Dongshaea marina: one gene and its partner. The protein of the gene in region 2 interacts with the protein of the main gene of each other region in a pairwise test. Links are inferred from orthologs where the notes say so. Each region holds a gene or a part of one and is shown on either strand. Other genes may lie near its edges.

Region 1 (5,261 bases), 4.5 Mb from region 2 along the record:
TCCCCACTGGCTACCATCACCCAGCAGCTGCTCAAAACGTGGCGTATCCTGGGGAGTACTGATGATTAGAATATCCCGGATCCCCGCCAGCATCAGAGTCGTCAGCGGGTAGTAGATCATCGGCTTATCATAGATGGGCAGCAATTGTTTACTTACAGCCATAGTCACCGGATAAAGGCGAGTCCCAGACCCACCGGCAAGAATAATCCCTTTGCGTGCTGTCATCATTACTCTCCTAAAATCTCATCTAGCATGCGCTTCACCCCCTGCTGCCAAGCTGGTAGCACTAAACCAAAGCTCGTTTGAAACTTAGCAGTATTCAAACGAGAGTTGTGCGGACGGGTTGCTGGAGTAGGAAAGACACTGGTTGTAACAGGATGCAGCTTTTGTATAGCGAGCTCAACGCCTGCTTTGCTGGCACAATCGAACACCAGTGAAGCATACTCATACCAGCTGGTAGTACCTGATGCCGTCAGATGATAAAGGCCAGCTAACTCAGGGTTAATTTGGGCTTTAGAAACAGCATGTGCAGTACAATCAGCCAGTAGCTCTGCACCGGTCGGTGCACCAAACTGATCATTGATAACCGACAGCTCATCTTTATCTTGCCCTAAACGCAACATTGTCTTGGCGAAATTATTGCCTCTGGCAGCATAAACCCAGCTGGTACGAAAAATCAGGTACTTGGAGCAGTGATTTTGAATCGACTGCTCACCTGCATGCTTAGTTTTGCCATACACATTGAGAGGCGCTGGTGTATCCACTTCTTCCCATGGTTTATCACCGCCACCATCAAACACATAATCAGTAGAGTAGTGAATCAGCCAGGCACCGATCGCCTCGGCTTCTTTTGCTAACACTTCCACGGCAGTTGCATTCAATAACTTTGCATACTCATACTCAGATTCAGCCTTATCCACTGCAGTATGGGCAGCTGCATTGACGATCACATCAGGCTTTAGGTATCGAATGGTTTGTGAAAGCCCATCCAGATTACTGAGATCTCCGCATAATGAATCTGAATCATAATCTAGGGGTGTAACCCGACCTAGGGGAGCTAGGGAGCGTTGCAGCTCCCAACCAACCTGGCCATTACATCCCAGCAGCAGAATATCCATCAGTTGCGCTCCCCGTAGTTTTTATCAATCCAGCTTTGGTAGGCGCCACTTTTTACATTCTCGACCCACTTCTGGTTACTTAGATACCACTCTACGGTTTTACGGATCCCTGACTCAAAAGTCTCTTGTGGCACCCAGCCTAATTCATTCTCAATCTTTGCTGCATCAATGGCATAGCGGTGATCATGCCCGGGCCGATCCGCAACAAAAGTTATTAGATCCCGGTATGAACCAAGATGTTGGGCTGAAGGGTTATCTGCTATCGGACATAACTCACCTAATAGATCACAGATGGTTTCAACCACCTCTAAGTTGCGTTTTTCGTTATGTCCACCGATGTTATAGGTTTCACCAATTTCACCTTGAGTAACCACCTGGTAGAGTGCCCTGGCATGATCTTCAACATAGAGCCAATCCCGGATCTGATCGCCCTTACCATAGATGGGCAGAGCTTTGCCCTCCAAGGCGTTCAAGATCACCAAAGGAATTAGCTTTTCAGGGAAGTGACAGGGACCATAGTTGTTGGAGCAGTTCGTAACTATGGTTGGTATCCCATAGGTACGCTGCCAGGCACGAACCAGATGATCGCTGGATGCTTTGGACGCAGAGTAGGGGCTACTCGGCGCATAAGGCGTCTCTTCTGTGAAAAGATCATCGGTACCATCCAGATCCCCATACACTTCATCGGTCGATATATGGTGAAAACGAAATGCCTCTTTTCGATCCTCTGGAAGCTCATTCCAATAATGACGGGCAGCTTCCAGTAAGGTGTAAGTACCTACAATATTGGTCTCGATGAAGTCGGCTGGTCCGGAGATAGAACGGTCCACATGGCTCTCTGCTGCCAGGTGCATCACTACATCAGGCTGAAACTCTGTAAATAGTTTGTCCAAACCTTCACGATAACAGATATCCAGGTGAGCAAACTGGTAGCACTCTGACTCAGAAACTTCAGCAAGGGACTCAAGATTACCCGCATAGGTGAGCTTATCGACATTGAGTACACTATCATCAGTATTCTGGATAATATGTCGGATAACAGCAGAGCCGATGAAGCCTGCACCGCCTGTGACCAATAGCTTTTTTGTAGCTTTTTTATTCAATTGCTAACACCCCAAGTTTGCTCATGTAACTGGGTAAGATTAGCATGATTTGGTGCCTCATAGATCCTGGTTCAGACTACTGGATGAATGGCTATGTTCCCGCTAACTGTTGTTGAACCTGAAATAGACTGCATACGCTTGGATTTTTATTCATATCCAGGTATCTAAACCACCCAAATGCCTTTATCTCGCCAGCGGCAGAAGCGTCGATGGGTATTTTTCCAATCACGTAGTCAGGAGGCAGGTCTCGCCAAAGGCTACCCATCCTCAAAATCCAAAAAACAGCATTGATAAATAATCGATTATCACGACCAGCTTTTCCCCAATAACCCTTTCTCCCCAGTATGTGGGGTTCAATAAGGCTCCAAACGCGGTCGGGTATGTCATGAGGCCGGTGGGCTGGGGTCGTCATAGTGCTCTGCCTGATTCCTACTGAAAGCCTGTATTCTACTCAAAACAATCCACTCATGACGACAGTCCCTAATAAACCTCATCGATTTGGCGAGCCTGCTTATCAGAAAGCCCTGTAATTCTAAGCGTTGAAGTGGTAACCAGTGACGGCATAGGAATAATACGAACAATCTTGCCATCAACTACCAGAGCCATCCTGTCGTGAAGATGAAGCTCAAACACCTGATGTAAACGTCGAACCGCATCCGAGCTCAAAGTAATAGTCACTGCTCGAGGCTGAGTAGGATTTTGTTCAGCTGAGAGAATGTCTTGGCTGCTAAAAAGAGGCTTACCATCAAGATACGGCTTCACCTTACCAGAGGCCTGCTCCACACTACTTACAGAGGGGGTTTTAAGTACCAAAAAGCCCTGGATTTTTGGCTTATTGCCACAGCCGGATAGCATAAGGGCCAGAGTGCAGATGATCAGGAGATAACGCATTACCTTAAACTTCCTCCTTAGTGAAAGGTGAGAGATTAGCACAACCACAGGTTAGGTGTCATAACACATGAAACCTTAGGCCCTGGTACCATGGTGTTTAAGAGTCTATCTTCATGCTAATATTCGCCAGTTAAATTGTTTTACCGACTCCGAGAACAGGATGGAAGCACTATGATTATCGTTACTGGCGGCGCAGGATTTATCGGCAGCAATCTGGTTAAGATGCTCAACGAGCAGGGCAGGGAAGATATCGTTGTGGTAGACGATCTCACCGATGGCACCAAGTTTGTCAACCTAGTGGATCTCAAGATCGCCGATTATCTGGATAAAGATGAGTTCATTGCCCGCATTGTCTCCGGCGATATCTTCGAAGAGTGGAACGGCATTGAGGTGATCTTCCATCAGGGGGCTTGCTCAGCTACCACAGAGTGGGATGGCAAGTTCATGATGGAGAACAACTACGAGTACTCCAAGGATCTGCTGCACTACTGCCAGGAGCATAGCATCCCCTTCATCTACGCCTCTTCTGCTGCCACTTATGGTGGACGGACCGATAACTTTATCGAAGATCCTAAGTTTGAGCAGCCTTTGAATGTCTATGGCTACTCTAAGCAACTGTTTGACCAGTACGTACGCCGTATGCTGCCGCACGCAGAGGCTCAGATCGTCGGTCTTAAATATTTCAATGTCTACGGCCCTCGCGAGCAGCACAAGGGCTCAATGGCGAGCGTTGCTTTCCACCTGAACAACCAGATGCTTGATGGAAAAAATCCCAAACTGTTTGAAGGCACCGAAGGCTATGAAAATGGCGGCCAGATGCGTGACTTTGTCTATGTCGAAGATGTCTGCAAGGTTAACCTTTGGTTCTGGAAAAATGCCAAAAAATCCGGGATCTTTAACTGTGGCACCGGCAAGGCAGAACCTTTCAGGAACGTTGCAAACTCTGTGATTCGCCACCATGGCAAGGGAGAGATTGAGTATATCCCGTTCCCGGATCATCTAAAGGGACGCTATCAGTGCTTCACCGAAGCCGATCTCACTAAGCTTCGCGATGCAGGCTATGACCAGCCGTTTAACAGCGTTGCCGAGGGTGTTGCCAAGTATATGGATTGGCTGAACAAGGCATAAAAATAGATGAATATTTTGATGGCCCTGTCTCAGCTGGAGATCACCGGGGCAGAAGTTTACGCTACCACCATAGGTGACCGTCTCACCGAGCTTGGCCATAACGTCAGTTATGTCTCAGATACACTGACTATGCCCCATCAGGGGCAATTTTTCGGACTGCGCTTTAATAAGCGCAGTCTATTTCGCCGTTTCTGGCATGTCGGACGACTCATCTACCTCATAAAAAAACACAAGATCCAGCTGGTGCATGCCCATTCCCGCGCCTCAAGCTGGAGCTGCCAGGTCGCCTGTAAGCTCATCGGCGTTCCACTCATCACCACGGTCCACGGCCGTCAGCCGGTGCATAAGTCCCGCAAACTATTTCGCGCCATGGGCGATCGGACGGTTGCCGTGTGTGAAGCGATTGCTGAGCAATTGATTCGGGAACTTGAATTTGAGGAAAGCCAGCTTCAGGTGATCCGTAATGGAGTAGATGCGAGCGCCTTTACTCCACAACCTACTCCTCGCAACTCTAAGCCCATAATTTCAATTGTGGGACGCCTGACCGGCCCCAAGGGAGAAGTTTGTTACAGGCTACTGGATGAAGTCCTGGATCTTGACAGGTACCAGGTGCAGATCATCTCAGGCTCTACACTTCCTGACCGCTTCAAATCCTTCTTAGACAGGATCGATTTTGCTGGGCATGTCAGTGATATTCCAAGCGCCCTGGCTAAAGCTGATTTGGTGATAGGAGCAGGACGCGTTGCCATCGAGGCCCTGTTAATGGAGCGCCCCACGGTTGCTATCGGAGAGGCCTTTGCCATCGGTCATCTGACCCTGGATAACATCCAGCAGGCGATGACCTCCAACTTCGGTGACATAGGCCCTAAAGATCTGCAGATCGATTTTCAGGCTATCAAACGTGATGTCGAAAATGCACTGGCTAGCCCGGTTAATCCGCCTAAGCTTCGTGAGACTGTGCTCACAGAGTATGAACTGGAAGAGGTCACTCGCAAGCTTGAGTACCTCTATCAGAGCACCT
Region 2 (7,802 bases):
ATCCAGCCGCTATACCCGCCTGGATACCCCCGACCAACAACAGTGGCGCCATCAGATCCAAACATTTCTGAAATCAGATCTGAATAAGGTCGTCCTCTCCAGAAAGAGCCAATTAAAACTTGAGCAGCCCATTAATGGCTGGGATCTGTTTGATAAGTTGTGCCGCCACAGTGAGCACAGTTTCCACTACGCCTTTGAGTTTACCCCGGACAAGATGTTGCTCAGCTGCTCGCCCGAACGCCTTTATCTGCGTCACGGAGACAAACTCAAGACCGAGGCGCTGGCGGGCTCCATCGGGCGAAGCGGCTCCCCACAAAAAGATCAAATGCTCGCCCAGCAATTGCTCGATGATCCTAAAAACATTCGGGAAAACCAATATGTCGCCGATGACATAGAGCAGCAGCTCGCCGCTATTGCCGATTCGATCAAGATAGCACCGGTAGAGATCCTACCCCTTCGCCTTATTCAACATCTGCGCCGACCGATTCAGGCCAGCCTCAAACCCGAGGCCGATGATGCAAAGCTACTCGCCAAACTTCATCCTACTCCCGCGGTGAGTGGCACACCCCGCAGGCAGGCCCGGGAGTTTATCCGAAGGCATGAGCCATACCGGCGCGGCTGGTATGCGGGCGTTTGCGGCTTCAGTGATGGTGAAGTCGCCGAGTTTGCGGTCAACATCCGCTGTGCCACCCTGAGCGGTTCAGAGTTAAATCTCTACGCCGGAGCCGGAATCGTTGAAGGCTCGGACCCGGATCAGGAGTGGCAGGAGTTAAACCACAAGATTGCTAACCTTTTGCTGATGCTGGAGCCGGAACATGATTCATAAGACCTTCGCCAATCTCAATCACCTGTGGGCCAGTGCGCTACTTGAAGAGTTATATCGCTGGGGAGTCCGTGATCTCTGTATCGCACCCGGCTCACGCAGCGCCCCCCTGGTGATGGCCGCCGCGGCTCACCAGGGCTTTATCACCCATACTCACTTTGATGAGCGCGGTCTCGGATTTCTTGGGTTGGGGATTGCCAAGGGGACTGAGCGCCCCGTGGTTATCATCACCACATCGGGAAGCGCCGTTGCTAATCTCTACCCGGCGGTCGTCGAGGCTCGCCAGTGTGCGATACCTCTGATCATCCTCAGTGCCGACCGGCCACCCGAGCTTATTGATTGCGGTGCCAACCAGGCGATCCCCCAACCCGGGATCTTCGCCAACTACCCGGTAACCAGCATCAATCTCCCGGCACCAAGCTCCCGGATCCCACTGAGTTTCCTGCTCACCAGCATAGATGATGCTCTGAGCTCTCTCATATCAGGCCCTGCCGGGCCAGTCCATATCAACTGCATGTATCCTGAGCCCCTCTATCCAGCAGAGCAACCTCTCAACGCAAACCCCCTGCTTGAGCCTTTGAGCCGCTGGCTTGAAAGTGAGACGCCTTACACCCGCTATCACCAGGCTGAAATACAGGTGCAGACTCACCAGCAGTGGTCACAGCTTCGAAGCGACCCGGGACTGCTGATCGCCGGTCAGATCGACTCTCCCCGGCAGGCAAAACAACTCCAAGAGTGGGCCCGGGAGCTCGGCTGGCCTCTATTATGCGATCTCCAGTCCCAGCTGGCCTGGGAGGAAGGCACACTCAATAGCTTTGATCTCAATTGGCAGTCCCCCGAGTTGCAGGAGCAGCTCAGCAGGGCCCAGGTTGTGATTCAATTTGGCGCCCGGCTACTGTCGAAAAACCTGGCCCGCTGGCTAACCCAAAGAAGCTGGCAACACTACTGGCTCATCGACCCACAACAGCAAAGACTCGACCCGGATCACCTGCTTAGTGAGCGATTCTGCTCTCCCGTCGCTCAGTGGTTGGAAGCTCATCCAACCGAATCCGGCAATCGGGCCCCCTCAGACCTCTCCAGCGTCGAGCTTGGGCTCGCCCGGCTGTGTCGGGAGTATTTTTCACGCCGGGAATTTGGTGAGCTCAGTGCAGTCTGGGAGCTCTCGGCACTGCTGCAGGGACAGCTTTTTATCGGTAACAGCATGCCGGTCCGCCTGCTGGATAACCTGCCGCTCGGGGGAGATGGACCTGCACGGCTAATGACCAATCGCGGAGCATCCGGAATTGATGGGCTGATCGCAACCGCCAGTGGCTTTGCCAGGACCTCGAGTCAACCAACCACTGTGCTGATAGGCGATCTGTCGCTACTGCATGATCTCAACAGCCTGGCCCTGACCGCCGAAAGCCAGGCGCCGCTGGTGATCATCCTCATCAACAACGGGGGCGGCAGCATCTTCAGGATGCTCCCCGTACCCAATGAAAACAGGATGCGTGAGCGCTTTTTCGAATTAAAACACCAGCTTAATGCCAGAGGGGCGGCACAGATGTTCGGTCTTGATTATCATCAGCCGGACAATCTTGATGATTTTAGCCAAACCTACCAGCAAGCCCTCAAAACCAGGGGAGCAAGCCTGATTGAGCTTCAGATTGAAACCGCCGGATGTGATGAGCTAAAAGCTCTCAGACAATGGATTAATGATGCAGCTTCACGCTAGAGAGTTTCCGGGTAACGGAACCCCGCTGGTACTGCTGCATGGCTTTTTGGGCTCAGCTCAAGACTGGCTTCCTCTGTGTCACCGGTTAACCGGGCAGCACTGCCTTGCCATCGACCTGCCGGGGCATGGCTTGAGTCTGGGCGCAGATACACTCAAAGCCAATGGCTTCGAGCAGTGCAACCAGGCGATCCTGGAGACCCTGAGACGGCATCAAATCGAGCGCTGTCATCTGCTCGGCTACTCATTGGGCGGACGGATTGCTCTGAGCTTTGCCTGTCACTACCCGCAGGCGGTCCACAGCCTGATTCTGGAAAATGCCCACCCGGGCCTTGGCTGCGACCAACAAAAACAACAAAGACGCGAGCATGATCGCCACTGGGCCACACGCTTTGCCGATGAACCTCTGTCTGAGGTGCTCGAATCCTGGTATCAGCAGCCCGTGTTTGGCTCCCTGACCCAAAGCGCACGCCAGAGAATGATTGAAAGCCGCCTTGCTAATTCACCGAGACAGCTGGCAGCCATGCTAAAATCCACCTCACTAGGCCAACAGGATGACCTCGGGGCAGCCCTTAGCCAGCAATCTTTTGCCTGCTGTTATATTTCGGGACAACTCGATGTAAAATTCGAAACCATCGCCCGTGAGCTGAAACAGCAATGCCAGAACCTGAAGCATATCAGCATCGAAAACGCTGGCCACAATATTCACTCCCAGCACCTGCGCACCTTTTCCCGGGTGCTCTGTGACTGGCTGCAACTATGACAAGAGACGATCATGATTGAGCAACTAACCGAAGAGCAACTCTATGCCCCTGTCACCTGGCAGGATCATTCTGGCGAGTTTGAAGATATTCGCTATCAAAAATCTGAAGACGGGATCGCCAAGATCACCATCAACCGTCCCGAGGTGCGTAACGCTTTTCGTCCTCAGACGGTCAAAGAGATGATCGATGCTCTGCATGATGCCCGCTACGATGAGTCGATCGGCAGCATTATTCTATGCGGCGAAGGCGAAAAAGCCTTCTGTGCCGGTGGCGATCAGAAAATCCGCGGAGATTATGGCGGATACCAGGACGACTCAGGAGTGCACCACCTCAACGTCCTGGATTTTCAGCGCCAGATCCGCACCTGCCCCAAGCCCGTTGTTGCCATGGTTGCCGGGTTTGCGATCGGCGGGGGCCATGTGCTGCACATGATGTGCGATCTGACGATTGCCGCCAGTAACGCGCGCTTCGGTCAGACCGGCCCTAAAGTGGGCTCCTTCGATGGTGGCTGGGGTGCCTCCTACATGGCACGCATCGTGGGACAGAAAAAAGCCCGCGAAATCTGGTTCCTGTGCCGTCAATATGATGCCCACCAGGCCCTGGAGATGGGACTGGTTAATACCGTGGTTCCTTACGAGGAGCTGGAGCGCGAAACGGTCCGCTGGTGTCGCGAAATTTTACAACAGTCGCCAATGGCGATAAGGTGTCTCAAGGCTGCCCTCAATGCAGACTGTGATGGACAGGCAGGCCTGCAGGAGCTGGCCGGAAATGCCACCATGCTGTTCTATATGACTGAAGAGGGTCAGGAAGGCCGTAACGCGTTTAACGAAAAACGCAGTCCAGATTTCAGCAAGTTCAAACGGAACCCATGAACAGACACGCGAAAATCTATCACTATTCGCTTCCCCTTCGCGAGCCCCTGCTACTGCCGGGGCACGAACTCAATACCCGTGAAGGGTTGCTACTCAAGCTGGGTAATCAATGGGGAGAGATAGCCCCACTGCCTGGCTTCTCACGAGAATCCCTGCAAGATGCACAGGATGAGCTGATCGAAGTTGTCTCCAGACTGCAGGATGGGCTAAAGGCAAAGGCGACCCAGCCCTCGGTCCAGTTTGGCCTGGATTGTGCTCAATACAGCTGGCCGAGTGCCCCACCCAAGCTCCTTGCGCCGCGCCATCTGCTTCAGGGGCGCCCTGACAGGGTCGCCAAGCATTGGCGTCAATGGTTTGGCCCCTACCCCAAACAGATCAAGGTTAAGGTGGGGCGTTACCCCATCGCCCACGAGGTGGCACTGATCAATGAGCTTTGCCGATTAGCTCCCGACTCCAAGTTGATCCTGGATGCCAACCGCAGCTGGACCAAGGAGGAGGCCTGGAGTATCTGCAACCTTCTCGATAACAAGCGGATCGATTATGTTGAGGAACCCTGCGCCACCCTGGAGGAAAATCGCTTCATCGCAACTCACACCTCCCTGCCGGTGGCACTGGATGAGTACCTCTCGGAGCATAAGAAGATCCCTGAGTTTGACAACCTCAAGGCGGTGATCCTCAAACCGACCCTGATCGGCTCGATCGACAAGTGTAAGCAACTGATCAAGAGTGCCAGGGAGCGGGGAGCCCGAACCATCATCTCCTCATCCTTCGAGTCGACGATCGGCATCAATTGCCTGAGTCGCCTGGCCGCCGAATGGGCTCCCGGCGAAGTTCATGGCATTGATACCCTTAAGTTCTTTTCTCATGATCTGGTCAACCCTCCCTTTGTCTCCACCGAGAAGCGCCCGTTGCTCCAGGAGAGCGAACTGAACCTGGTATGGCAGAACAGCTGATCCCCTGCCCACTTGCGCAGTGGGCCAGGAGCACTCCCGAGGATATAGCTCTGGTTGAGGGACAAACAGAGCTCAGCTTTGCAGCGCTGGATAAGCTGGTTTCATCCATAGAGCAGCAGCTTATCAAAAGTGGGCTAAGGGCCGGCCAGCACCTGGCGACCATAGCCCCCAACAGTATTGAGCTGATAGCCCTGCTGTGGGCTTGCCTGCGCCAGCAAATTATCTTTTGCCCGTTAAATCCAAAACTAACCGACTCTCAGCATTGCTGCCTGCTGAGAAAGATTGATCCGCACAAGTTGTGGGCTCGGGACAAGATCTCTCGGGAGACTCCCAGGCTAAAGCTGGAATTCCAGGCGCCCGCCTCCCATAGAGGGACACAACCCATGCTAGCCCCCGAGAGCCTGAGCAACATGGTCCTCACTTCGGGAAGCTCGGGAGAGCCGAAGGCCGTAGTTCACCGCCTGAGTAACCACCTGAGTAGCGCTCAGGGCTCGGCGAAGCTTATCCCCCTGAGATCCGGCGATCGCTGGCTGCTGAGCCTGCCGTTATTTCATGTGGGAGGCCTTGCCATAGTGATCCGCTGCCTGCTGGCTGGCGCGTCAATCTGCCTTGAGGATAAAGGGCTATCTCTGACTGAGCAGCTGTATCGCCAACCCATTAGCCACCTGTCTCTGGTATCGACTCAGCTCTACAGACTATTACAGGATAGCGATTTTAATCCTGCGCAAAGTGCCCTGCGCTGCATGCTTTTGGGTGGAGGTGCATTCTCCAGGGCACTCCTGGAGGCGACCCTCAAACGAGGCATACAGCCCTTCGTCAGCTATGGGTTATCTGAGATGAGCTCGCAGGTCTGTACCAGGCAGATCGCCCGGATAACCGCAGATGTAGGCAGTCCTCTGCCCGGACGTGAGATCCGGATAGAAAATCAGGAGATCCTGGTTCGTGGACAAACACTGTTTGCTGGCTACTACCAGGATGGACAACTAAAGCCCTCAGTTGATAAGGACGGCTGGTTCCACACCAAAGACAGGGGCGAGCTAACAACCGATGGTAAGCTGCAGGTCCTGGGGCGGATGGATCGCCAATTTATCTCCGGGGGAGAAAATATTCAGCCCGAAGCGATTGAATGCGAGCTGCTACAACACCCGCAGATCATCAATGCCAGGGTGATCCCGGTCGAACACCCCGAGTGGGGACAGCGCCCGATCTGTTTTGTGCAGCTGCATCAGGTACAGCTCGATGAGGCAACTCTCAGGCAGTGGCTCAGGGAGCGCCTCGCAAGCTTTCTGATACCGGAGAGGTTTCTGCCTTGGCCGGAAACTGCAGGCCTAAAAGTCACACTTCCCCAGCTGCAAAAACTGGCAGCCCAATCACTCTAAAAATAACGCCAGAATTAGTAAACCTGTTGGCACACCTCAATAGACGCAACATTATTAAGATATGAAATTTAGAACAAATGTCCCTCTCGAAAAAGTTGGGTTTTATCCCAGCTAAATCACTCATTGTTTTTTATTGAAAGTAAATCGCAAAAAATGAAACGCATCGCAAAACCACCTGCGATATAGTCCCGCATCTTCTGTAAATAGATATACAGAAACCTGCAGGGATTTAGGCTCTGTTGGCGTTTCAAAACCGGAAACATCAACAGAACCTAGCAATTTAACAGCCAGGAAAGCCAAATATTTATCGAAACACTATGGTTATTTTGTGGAGAGATCCCATGTGTGAGCATTTCACCAATTGGCAGCAACTCGGCAGCAAACAAACTCTGAACATAAAGGCCTGTGCAGCCTATTTACACCCAAATTCCAAAAGCCGCTTCAGCCGTCATCGCATTAAATTTATCCTGCGCTCCTGGATTCACAGACGCCCCCTAAAAAAACTCTGGGCATTTCTTTCCACGCCGGTGATGCAGGAGATCACACGCAACAATCTGGAACTACTGGATAAACCCCTTCGTCCCTACCTATTTGCAGGGACAGGTGTCAGCCGGCGAGTTGAGCATATCATGGAGCATTATCGATGGCTCAGTGATGTAAAGCCCGGGCTGTTTCATAAGATCTATCACGAAGATGGGATTGAGCTGGGCAAACTCCCCGAAGGGGAGCAACAGGCTCGGTTGGTTTTGCACCAGCACCATACCTTTCGCAAAGAGGGGGAGATGGTGATCTCCTTGCTTAATCAGCAGGATCAAAGACTCTACTCCTGTGCTTTCTCGCTCATCGGCCCGGGTGAAAACAAACAGATGGTCCTGACCTCACTCCAGGGCCCAGAGCCACGCGTTGAACATCCGATGCAGAAGCTTAAAGATTTAACCAAGCAATGCTTCGGAGTTCGCCCAAAATCCCTGGTCGTCGAGACGGCTCTTTATCTGGCAAAACAGCTAGAAATTGATGAGGTGCTGGCGGTAAGGAAAAGCAGTCATGTTTATATGGCACGACGATATAAAAATAAACAGGGAAAGGCGATCCACTCCAACTATGACGAACTGTGGGTAGAGTTTAGAGGGGCCCCCTATTGTAAACACCTGCTAAGACTTCAAGAGAGCGAGCGAAAAGAGCTTGATGAGATAAAATCAAAAAAACGCGCCATGTATCGACGCCGCTACCTGTGGCTCGATGAACTCAAAGCATCACTCTCGACTCGAGTCAGGGAGTCACTGAACTATTCAGGCCTTCG

The links. Proteins that work in one complex are often made in the same cells at the same time.
Region 1: the proteins of menB (region 2) and rfaD interact in binary tests that used the Escherichia coli proteins (3 or more experiments, as listed by UniProt). The link is inferred for Dongshaea marina from one-to-one orthologs.

The regions. Positions count from the first base shown.
Region 1 is NZ_CP028897.1:4,578,412-4,583,672, forward strand. The notes cover bases 2,437-5,261. They hold rfaD (ADP-glyceromanno-heptose 6-epimerase), read left to right. Parts: upstream 2,437-3,283; coding sequence 3,284-4,240; downstream 4,241-5,261. Other genes in these bases: DB847_RS21445 (preprotein translocase subunit SecD family protein), read right to left, coding at 2,702-3,112; DB847_RS21455 (polysaccharide deacetylase family protein), read left to right, coding at 4,247-5,261. Also shown: rfbD (dTDP-4-dehydrorhamnose reductase), read right to left, coding at 228-1,118; rfbB (dTDP-glucose 4,6-dehydratase), read right to left, coding at 1,118-2,221. UniProt on the Escherichia coli protein: Catalyzes the interconversion between ADP-D-glycero-beta-D-manno-heptose and ADP-L-glycero-beta-D-manno-heptose via an epimerization at carbon 6 of the heptose.
Region 2 is NZ_CP028897.1:117,583-125,384, reverse strand. What follows is about bases 2,312-5,239. They hold menB (1,4-dihydroxy-2-naphthoyl-CoA synthase), read left to right. Parts: upstream 2,312-3,309; coding sequence 3,310-4,170; downstream 4,171-5,239. Other genes in these bases: menE (o-succinylbenzoate--CoA ligase), read left to right, coding at 5,108-5,239; menC (o-succinylbenzoate synthase), read left to right, coding at 4,167-5,123; menH (2-succinyl-6-hydroxy-2,4-cyclohexadiene-1-carboxylate synthase), read left to right, coding at 2,521-3,297; menD (2-succinyl-5-enolpyruvyl-6-hydroxy-3-cyclohexene-1-carboxylic-acid synthase), read left to right, coding at 2,312-2,537. In the rest of the region: DB847_RS00630 (isochorismate synthase), read left to right, coding at 1-826; more of menD, read left to right, coding at 816-2,311; more of menE, read left to right, coding at 5,240-6,502; DB847_RS00600 (VirK/YbjX family protein), read left to right, coding at 6,844-7,802; DB847_RS00595 (substrate-binding periplasmic protein), read right to left, coding at 7,772-7,802. UniProt on the Escherichia coli protein: Converts o-succinylbenzoyl-CoA (OSB-CoA) to 1,4-dihydroxy-2-naphthoyl-CoA (DHNA-CoA).